Regions from separate parts of the Streptomyces sp. NPDC093071 genome, predicted to be linked through region 1. Evidence: riboswitches for the same ligand, from Rfam matches in the RefSeq annotation. Region 1 holds a riboswitch; each other region holds the start of a gene.
The links. A riboswitch is a leader RNA that binds a small molecule or an ion and turns the genes downstream of it on or off. The one in region 1 is predicted to bind cobalamin.
Positions count from the first base shown of each region.

Region 2: another riboswitch for cobalamin. It lies ahead of ACIQD7_RS07555 (CoA-acylating methylmalonate-semialdehyde dehydrogenase); the one in region 1 lies ahead of ACIQD7_RS11610 (cobalamin biosynthesis protein).
Region 3: another riboswitch for cobalamin. It lies ahead of ACIQD7_RS03305 (ABC transporter substrate-binding protein); the one in region 1 lies ahead of ACIQD7_RS11610 (cobalamin biosynthesis protein).

Region 1 covers NZ_JBIVPH010000003.1:54,604-57,865, reverse strand. Annotated here, with positions in the region: gene ACIQD7_RS11615 (cobyric acid synthase) at 1-501, opposite strand, end outside; gene ACIQD7_RS11610 (cobalamin biosynthesis protein) at 498-1,469, opposite strand; cobalamin riboswitch at 1,503-1,644, opposite strand; gene ACIQD7_RS11605 (hypothetical protein) at 1,756-1,977, opposite strand; gene ACIQD7_RS11600 (inorganic phosphate transporter) at 1,990-3,262, opposite strand, start outside.
Region 2 covers NZ_JBIVPH010000002.1:379,774-383,035, forward strand. Annotated here, with positions in the region: gene ACIQD7_RS07540 (ECF transporter S component) at 1-44, shown strand, start outside; gene ACIQD7_RS07545 (DUF4430 domain-containing protein) at 78-566, shown strand; partial or broken gene ACIQD7_RS07550 (short-chain fatty acyl-CoA regulator family protein) at 531-1,286, opposite strand; cobalamin riboswitch at 1,367-1,552, shown strand; gene ACIQD7_RS07555 (CoA-acylating methylmalonate-semialdehyde dehydrogenase) at 1,763-3,262, shown strand.
Region 3 covers NZ_JBIVPH010000001.1:801,462-804,723, forward strand. Annotated here, with positions in the region: gene ACIQD7_RS03300 (FecCD family ABC transporter permease) at 1-479, opposite strand, end outside; gene ACIQD7_RS03305 (ABC transporter substrate-binding protein) at 476-1,537, opposite strand; cobalamin riboswitch at 1,624-1,749, opposite strand; gene ACIQD7_RS03310 (cold-shock protein) at 1,845-2,027, opposite strand; gene ACIQD7_RS03315 (TetR family transcriptional regulator) at 2,317-2,910, opposite strand; gene ACIQD7_RS03320 (SDR family NAD(P)-dependent oxidoreductase) at 2,990-3,262, opposite strand, start outside.

The DNA of each region.
Region 1 (3,262 bases):
GTTCACGATGTCGGTGCGCCGCAGGTTGATCTCGGCCGGGCTTCCGGCGCCCTCGCAGATCACCGCGTCGTACGTGCTCCGCAGCTCCTCCAGGCACGCCATGACCGGCTCGAACAGCTCCTTCTGCCTGCCTCCGTGCAGTGCCTTCCCGGGGGACGACCCCCCGGACCCCCCGAAGAACCCCTTGGCGCTCATCTCGCCCACCGGCTTGCCCATCAGGACGACCTGGCTGGACCGGTCGCCGCCCGGCTTGAGCAGCACCGGGTTCATCAGCGCGGTCGGCTCGACCCGGGCGGCCTGCGCCTGCATGGCCTGGGCCCGCCCGATCTCGGCGCCCTCGCGCGTGACGAAGGAGTTGAGGGACATGTTCTGCCCCTTGAACGGCGCCACCTTCAGGCCCCGGCGGACCAGCCACCGGCAGATCCCGGCCGTCACGACGCTCTTGCCCGCGTCGGACGTGGTCCCGGCGACCAGCAGCCCCCCGCCCCTCCCGCCCGTCATGCGCTCCTCCGCTTCCCGCGCCGCACGGCGCCGACGATCAGACGGCCGCCCACGCAGGCGGCCAGGGTCAGCGCGGTCACCCGGCGCGAGAGCGCCACCGCCCGTTCGACGTCCGCCACCTCGACGGCCCGCCCCTCCCCGTTGAGCACCGGCCGGTGCTCGACGCGCCCGCCGTACGAGAGGGTGCCCCCGAGCCGTACGCCCAACGCGCCCGCGAAGGCGGCCTCGACCGGGCCCGCGTTGGGGCTCGGGTGCTTCGGCGCGTCCGCCCGCCAGGCCCGTACGGCCCCGCGCGGATCCCCTCCGGCGACGGTGGCGAGCGCGGCCGTCAGGCGTGCGCCCGGCCAGCCGGCCAGGTCGTCGAGGCGGGCCGAGGCCCAGCCGAAGCGGCGGTACCGGGGCGACTTGTGGCCGACCATCGCGTCCAGGGTGTTGACGGCCCGGAAGCCGACGAGTCCCGGCACGCCCGCGACCGCGCCCCAGAACAGGGCGCCGACCACGGCGTCCGAGGTGTTCTCGGCGACCGACTCGACGACCGCGCGGGCCATCGCCGGACCGTCCAGGGACTGCGGGTCGCGCCCGCACAGGTGGGGAAGCCGCTCCCGGGCCACCTCCAGGTCCCCGGCGGCGAGCGCCCCGCCGATCGCGCGGGCCTCCCGGCCCAGGGTCGTCCCGCCGACGACGGCCCACACGGAGGCGGCGGTCAGCGCGACGGCGGCGGCCGGCCGGTCCCGTACGGCCCGGGCGGCGAGGGCGCCGAGGGCGACGGTGGAGCCGGCGCAGACGGCGGTGTGCAGGGCGCCCCAGCCCCGGTGGTCGCGGTGGAGGCGCTTCTCGACGGCGGCGGCGGTCCGGCCGAACGCGGCGACGGGGTGCCCCCGGCGGGGGTCGCCGAGGAGCAGGTCGAGGGCGAGGCCCGCGGCCGCTCCGTACGCGAAGACACCGGTGGCTCTGGGACGGCCGGGCATGGCGCTGTGTCCTCACTCAGGGTCCGCGCCCTGGATCGACGTGACCGGCGGCGAGAGTTCCTGACTCCCGGACCCTCGGATCCGGTCACAGTGGCGGGACCGCGCCGGATTCGCACCGGACTTCCTCTGCTGCCGCCGTAATGGCCCGGGCAGTCCACCACGCCCCGAGAACGGGCGTCAACCCAGCCTTGACCTGCGGCGGCGCACTGTGCGGAGCACCACAGAAAAGGGGCCGGGCGGCCCGCACCCGAAGGTGCGGACCGCCCGGCCGGTGGAGCGGGGACCGTCAGGCGACGATCAGGTAGATGCCGTACGCCACGGCGGCCAGGCAGAGGCCGAAGCAGGTGTAGGCGCCGGTGCGGGCCAGGGTGGCGGAGCCTCCCCGGGCGGCGGCCTCCTCCTGCTTGGTGAGGCCGACGATGCCGAGGGTGAAGAGGCCCACCAGGGCGACGGTGGCCACGAGGCTGACGCCGAAGACGGAGCCGAGGGCTGCCCAGTCGATCTTCATGTGGTTCTTTCCTTAGACCTTCGCGGCCGGGGCCGGGGGAGCGGTCGGGTCGGTGGGGGCCGGGGCGAGGATGGTCGCCTTGAGGTCCTCGTCGGTGACGGCGGCGACGGAGCCGGCCGGCGGCGGGGTGACGGCCGCGATGGCGGTGGTCACCACGCCCGCGGGCTCGGCGTCGGAGGCGTCGAGGTCGTCGGCCGTGACGTTGTGGTGGTCGACCGGCTTGCGGCGGGAGAGCGCCCAGATGACGGCCGAGCCGGCCACGAGCAGGACCGCGACGGCGGCGATGCCCCAGGGGCCCTGCTTGGTGAGGAACTCGGCGCCGGCGCCGACCAGGCCCGCGGCGGGCAGGGTCAGGCCCCAGGCGACGAACATCCGGGTCGCGGTCGACCAGCGGACGACACCGCCCTTGCGGCCGAGGCCGGCGCCCATCACGGCACCCGAGCAGGACTGGGTGGTGGAGAGGGAGAAGCCGAGGTGCGAGGAGGCCAGGATGACCGTCGCGGCGCTGGTCTGGGCGGCGAAGCCCTGCTGCGGCTGGAGGTCGGTGAGGCCCTTGCCCATGGTGCGGATGATGCGCCAGCCGCCCAGGTAGGTGCCGAGCGCGATGGCGACGCCGGCGGAGACGACGACCCAGAGGGGCGGGTTCGAGCCGGGGGCGACGACGCCCTGGGTGACCAGGGCGAGGGTGATGATGCCCATCGTCTTCTGGGCGTCGTTGGTGCCGTGGGCGAGGGAGACGAGACCGGCGGAGGCGATCTGGCCGGCGCGGTAGCCCTTGGCCGTGGCCTTCGCCTCGGGGTTCGCCTTGATCTTGTACGTCAGCTTGGTCGCGGCCATCGCGGCGAGACCCGCGACGAGCGGCGCGGCGACGGCCGGGATGAGGACCTTGGTGACGATGGTGGAGCCGTTCACGGCCGACCAGCCGGCCGACATGACCGCGGCGCCGATGAGGCCGCCGAAGAGCGCGTGGGAGGAGCTGGACGGGAGTCCGAGCAGCCACGTCAGCAGGTTCCACAGGATGGCGCCGACCAGCGCGGCGAAGATCACCTCTGTCCGGATGCCCTCTTCGTTGATGATCCCGCCGGAGATCGTCTTGGCGACCTCCACGGACAGGAACGCGCCGACGAGGTTGAGCACGGCGGACATGGCCACCGCCGTCTTGGGCTTGAGCGCACCGGTCGAGATGGTCGTGGCCATCGCGTTGGCGGTGTCGTGGAAACCGTTCGTGAAATCGAACACGAGAGCTGTCACGACCACAATGGCGAGCAGCAGCGTGATGTGTTCC
Region 2 (3,262 bases), on a different contig from region 1:
AGGCTCCGGTCCGCTTCGCGGGCCGGGGCGACGCGACCGGCTGATTCCCGCTCCATCCCTTCACCGAGAGGAAATCCGTGCGCCAGACCCTGCTACGCCGTGCCGCCGTGACCACCGCGGCCCTCGGCCTCGCCCTCACCACCGCCCCGGCCGCCCAGGCCCACTCCCCCGCCGCGTTCACGAACGCGCCGGTGCGGGTGACCGTCACCGTCCAGGGCCCGGACGGGCTGCTCTTCAAGAAGAAGATCTTCACGTGGGGCCACGACGTCACCACGGCGACCGGCGGCACCCACAAGTGCGACGGCACCAACGGCGGCGCCCACGCCACGAAGGTCCCGACGCCGACGGCCGCCCTGGACCACGCGGCGAAGCGCAACTCCTTCTCGTGGGACGGCACCTGGTACGCGTCCTTCGACGACTACGCGGTGGAGACCGTCAAGGGCGTGAGCGGCGGCGGCTCCGCGTACTGGAACATCTCGGTCAACGGGGTGTCGACGCCGGTCGGCGGCTGCCAGTTCGAGATCGAGAACGGGGACCAGGTGACGTTCACCTGGACGTCCTTCTGACGTTCGCCCTCCCCCGGGGGCCGGCACCGGTGCCGGCCTCCGGGGTCGTCCGTCAGCCGTCCGTGACCAGCGGATAGGGCACGTGGGCGCGCCGGCCGGGGTGGCGGCGCGCGGGTCGTCGAGCGCCACGCCCTCCGCGTAGACGAGCCGGTGGGCGTGGCGGAGTTCGCAGCCGAGGGCGACGGCGAACTCGGCCCGTGCGGCACGGTGTCCGTGGCCGCCCCTGTGGACGGTGCGGGCGACCCGGAAGAACCGCTTGCCGTCGGGCATCTCGGCGACCTGAGTGAGGATGCGGCCGGGCGAGGAGAACGCCTCGTACACCGTCCACAGCGGGCAGGTGCCGCCGAGCCGGGAGAAGTGGAAGTCGGTGGCGGACTGGCGTTTGGAGATGTCGCCGGCGCGGTCCACGCGCAGGAACGAGAAGGGCACGCCCCGGTGGCCGGGCCGCTGGAGCAGCTCCACGTCGTAGCGGACGCCTTCGGCGGCGTCGCGGAAGGCCGTGTACGGCAGGAGCAGCGCGCCCGCGAAGTAGGTGGCGAGTCCGATGCGGGCGAGGCCGGTGGCCCGTGCGGAGGAGAACGCGGCCGGGCGGATCGCCTCGTCGATCGGGTCGCCCCGTTCGAGCAGGGCGAGCTGGGTGGCGAGCCGGAAGGCGCGCTGTCCGTCGCTGAGCCAGGGCGACAGGAACAGCAGGCCCCGGGCGGCGTCGTGGTGGTGGCCGCCGACCACCGCCGCCGGCGCGGGCCGACTCCGGTCCGACACGCGCCATCGGCGGGATGAGGGGGTGGACTTACTAGGACGTCCAACTATATGTTCGTGGCACAAGGTCCGCGGTGCAGGGAAGCCGGTGTGAATCCGGCACGGTCCCGCCACTGTGACCGGGGAGCGTGCCGCCGTCCACACGTCACTGACGAGGTCTGTCGGGAAGACGGGCGGCACGCGGAGATCCGGGAGTCAGGATACCGGCCGCGGAACGTTCCGTGTTGTCCACGAGGATGGAGCAGACACGCATGGCACCGGTCCGTACCCACGACCCTGGTGATCCGGCGGAGCGAGCGGCGACCCCCGCTCTCACCTAGCTCTTCGGCGGCCCCGCGCCGCCCCGTCCCACGGCGTTCCCCCTCGGCGCACCCACCCGGTGCGACCGGCGGTCCGCCGTGCCATCCCCGGATCCGACCTGACGAGAGCAGGCCCCCATGGTCCGTGAACTCACCCATTTCATCGGCGGCAAGCACACCGCCGGCACGTCGGGCCTCTTCGGCGACGTGTACGACCCCAACACCGGCACCGTCCGGGCCCGCGTCCCGCTCGCGGGCCGTGCCGACACCGAGCACGCGATCGCGGACGCGGTCGCCGCCCAGCGCGAGTGGGGCGCGTGGAACCCGCAGCGGCGGGCCCGCGTGCTGCTGCGGTTCCTCCAGCTCGTCGAGGACGAACGCGACGCGCTGGCGCGGCTGTTGTCGGCCGAGCACGGCAAGACCGTCGCAGACGCGCACGGCGACCTGCAACGCGGCCTGGAGGTCGTGGAGTTCGCCGCGGGCATCCCCCACCTGCTCAAGGGGGAGTTCACCGACAACGCCGGAACGGGCATCGACGTGCACTCCCTGCGCAGCCCGCTCGGCGTCGTCGCCGGCATCACCCCGTTCAACTTCCCCGCGATGATTCCGCTGTGGCAGGCCGCGCCCGCCCTGGCCTGCGGGAACGCCTTCGTCCTCAAGCCGTCCGAACGCGATCCCTCCGTGCCGCTGCGGCTCGCGGAGCTGTTCCTGGAGGCGGGGCTCCCGGCCGGTGTCCTCAACGTCGTCAACGGCGGCGAGGAGGCCGTCACCACCCTCCTCGAAGACCCCAGGGTGCAGGCCCTCGGCTTCGTCGGGTCCACCCCGATCGCCGCGCACATCTACGCGACGGCCGCCGCCCACGGCAAGCGCGCCCAGTGCTTCGGCGGCGCCAAGAACCACATGATCGTGATGCCCGACGCCGACCTCGACCAGGCCGTCGACGCCCTGGTGGGGGCCGGTTACGGCTCGGCGGGCGAGCGCTGCATGGCGATCTCCGTCGCCGTGCCGGTCGGCGAGGAGACCGCCGACCGGCTGGTGGCCGCGCTCAAGGAGCGCGTCGCCGCCCTCCGGATCGGCCGCTCCGACGACCCGGAGGCCGACTTCGGGCCGCTGGTGAGCCGGGACGCCCTGGAGCGGGTCACCCGCTACGTCGACATCGGCGTGGAGGAGGGGGCCGAACTCGTCGTCGACGGACGCGGCTTCACCCTCCCCGGCCACGAGGACGGCTTCTTCGCGGGGGCCACGCTCTTCGACCGGGTCACCCCGGAGATGCGCATCCACCGCGAGGAGATCTTCGGCCCGGTGCTGTGCGTTGTGCGCGCCGCCGACTTCGAGGAGGCGCTGCGGCTGCCCAGCGAGCACGCTTACGGGAACGGCGTCGCCGTCTTCACCCGGGACGGCGACACCGCCCGCGAGTTCGCGCGCCGGGTCGACACCGGCATGGTCGGCGTCAACGTGCCGATCCCGGTCCCGGTGGCGTACCACACCTTCGGCGGCTGGAAGGCGTCCGGGTTCGGCTACCTGAACCAGCACGGGCCGGACTCGATCCGCTTCTACACCCGCACCAAGACCGTCACCTCGCGCTGGCCCTCCGGGGTCAAGGAGGGCGCGAGCTTCACCATGCCGACGATGGGGTGA
Region 3 (3,262 bases), on a different contig from region 1:
GAGCCGCCGAGGGTGTGGCTGAGCAGCAGCACCAGCGCGAAGGAGCAGACCGCGCCGAGGAACGCCCCGCCGGTGACGGAGAGGAGTCCTCCGCCGATCCCGAGGACGACGACCGCGACCGCGCCGGTCGAGGCGCCGGAGGAGACGCCCAGGACGAAGGGGTCGGCGAGCGGGTTGCGCAGCAGCGACTGCATCACCGCGCCGCACAGGGCGAGCCCGGCGCCGCAGACGGCGGCCAGGAGGGTACGGGGAAGGCGCAGGTCCCACACGATGCCGTCCCGGATCGGGGAGAGCGCCGGGGCGCCGCCCCCGAGGTGGGCGGCGACCGTCGCCCACACGTCGGCGACGCCGATGCGGGCCGGGCCGATGGTGATGGCCACGGCCACCGACGCGGCCAGGAGCGCGAGTCCGGCCGCCGTCCACAGCAGGGCCGCCGCTCCCGCGCGCACCGGGGACGGCTTGGCGGCGGTGGGCGTCACTGGGCGAGACCGTACGAGCGGAGCGCGGCCGCCACCTTCTCGACGGCCTCGACCGTGCGGATCGTGGGGTTGAGCGCCTGGCCGCTGAGCAGCACGTACCGCTTGTTCCTGACCGCCGTCATGCTGCGGGTGACCGGGTCGGACTCCAGGAACTCGATCTTCTTGGCGGCGCTCTCGGCCGACTGCGAGCGGCGGGTGAGGTCGCCGATGACGAGGACGTCGGGGTCGCGGTCGGCGACGGTCTCCCAGTTGATCTGGGGCCACTCCTCCTTGGTGTCGTCGAAGACGTTCTTCGCGCCCAGCTCGCGGGAGACGATGCCGGGGGCTCCGCAGCAGCCCGCCATGTAGGGCGCCTCGGCGTTGGCGAACCAGTAGAGGACCGTGGCGTCCTTGAAATCCCCGCCCGAAGCGGCCTTCGTCACGCGGGCCCTCAGCTCCGCGACGAGCTTCTCGCCGCGCTCCGGGACGGCGAAGATCCGGGCCAGGTCGCGGATCTCGCCGTAGACCGTCTCCATGGTGAGCGGCCGGACGCGGACGCCGTCCCCGTCGCCGCTGTTGTCCTTGCCGACGCAGTCGGTGGGCGAGAGGTACGTGGGGACGCCGAGCTCCTCGAACCGCTCGCGGGTCGCCACGCCGCCCTTGCCGAGGGTGTACGTGAAGGAGGCGGCGGCGAAGTCGGGCTCGGCGTCGAGGACCTTCTCGAAGGAGGGGTAGCGGTCGGCGAGGCGCGGGACCTTGGCGTTCTCCTTCTCCAGGCCCTTGAGGACGGGGTCCGTCCAGGTGCCGGTGCCCACCATGCGGTCGGCGAGGCCGAGGGAGAGCATGATCTCCGCCGCGCCCTGGTCGAGGGCGACGGCCCGCTCCGGCGCGCGCTCGACGCGGACGGGCCGTCCGCAGTTGTCGTCGAGGACGACGGGGTATCCCGTCTTCGCCTTCCCAGCGCCGCCGGCGGGCCGGTCGGGGGCGGGGGTGGTCACCGTGCCGCAGCCGGTCGCGGTCAGGAGCAGGACTCCGGCGAGGAACGGCACGGCGGAGCGGACGGGGTGTGCGAGCGGCACGGGGCTTCCTTCTGCGGCCACGGCTCATACGCGGAGCCTGTCGTACGGTGCTCCCCGGGCGCGCGTGTGCCGCCGGGGCCGCCAGCAGGTCTTCGGACTCGGGGTCGGCCGGACGGGGCGCCTTCCCGGGCCGTCGTCGCCGCCCAGTGGCCGATGCTCCGCCCGTCACCCTCACCGCTGCGCGTCAGTTCCGGTCTCGCACCGGATTCCCTGACCCGTGCACCCACCCGTTCGGGTGCGTACAAAGGTGCGACTGGCCTCGGCACAGTACCACCGGCCCGGGGGCGTGCCCCGGGGCGCGGGGGCGTCAGACGCGCAGCTCCTTGGCCTCGAAGCGGCCGTCCCCGAGGACCAGGACGAAGGAGACCTGCTGCCCCTCCGAGACGGTCCGGCTCTCGTCCTCGATGTCCTCCGCGCTGAACCAGACCTGGTCCTCGGAGCCGACGGGGACGACGAACCCGTATCCCCCGAGACGGTTGAAGGAATGCACGAATCCCTTGCTCCTGCCCTCCACGGCGGCCTCCTCCTCGGCGTCGGGGACGCGGGCGAGGGGTGTCCCGGCCGGGTCCGGCCGTGTCCGCGTCTCAGGGGAGGTGTACCCCGCCGGCCCGCGCTTCGCCCGTCGGGACCGGTCGGCGCCCGCCGGACCTCTTCGCCCGGCGGGGCGGGTGCGAGCACCCCCGGCGATCTCGTAGAATATTCAACAGAGGTCCGGTGCCGAAGATCCCCCGTGTTCGGCACCGGGCCTCGTCGTGCGTCCGGCGCGGGACGGGGCCGTCTCAGGCGCCGCCGGGGTAGGCGATCCTCGTGGTGATCCTGGCGATGCGCGCCGCCGTCTCCGAGGGGGAGGCCACCGGCTGGACGATGTGGCTGACGGTGAGCCGCACGACCGTCTCGACGGCGAGGCCGCGGGACTCCTCGTCCACGTCGGGCCAGGCCTCGGTCGCGTACGCGTCGAGCATCGCCATCGCCGTGCCGAAGACCGGCTCCGCGCGGGTGGTGAGGTAGGCGAGGAGGTCGTCCTCGCCGCCCCGCGCCGCGACCAGGACGCTCTTGATGAGCGGGTTGTCCACGGTCTGCTGGAGCGTGTAGCCGACGCCGGCCGCCGCGGCCGCCTCCAACTCCCCTCGATGCGCGTCGAGTTCGCGCTCGATGCCGATCAGGAAGCCCTCCAGCTCGCGCTGGACCAGGGCGTTGCCGATGGCCTCCTTCGCGCCGAACTCGTTGTAGAGGGTCTGGCGGCTGATGCCGGCGGCCCGTGCGATGGAGGTCATGCGCAGCCCGCTCCACCCCTCGGCGGCGACGAGGCGGTAGGCGGCGTCGAGCACCTGCTCGCGCAGCAGGGACCGGACGCTCTCGCGGAAACGTGTCATCGTGCCCCCACTTTATCCACCGGGAACCGCCCCGAGGAGGGGTGCGGAAGGGGTCTCCGACGCCCCTCCCCGCACGGGTTCAGAGCGCGGTGCCGCCTGTCACGTCCACGTACTGGCCGGTGATCCAGCGGGCGTCGTCGGAGGCGAGGAAGGCGACCACGTCCGCCACGTCGGCGGGGGTCCCGATCCGGTTGAAGACCGAGAGCGCGGCGAGGGCGGCGCTCGCCTCGGGCGTCGTCCGGCGCCGCGCGTTCATCTCCGTCGCGATGTAGCCGGGGGCCACGGTGTTGACCGTGATCCCCCGGGGCCCCAGCTCCTTGGCGAGGGCGAGGGTCATCGTGTCGAGGGCCCC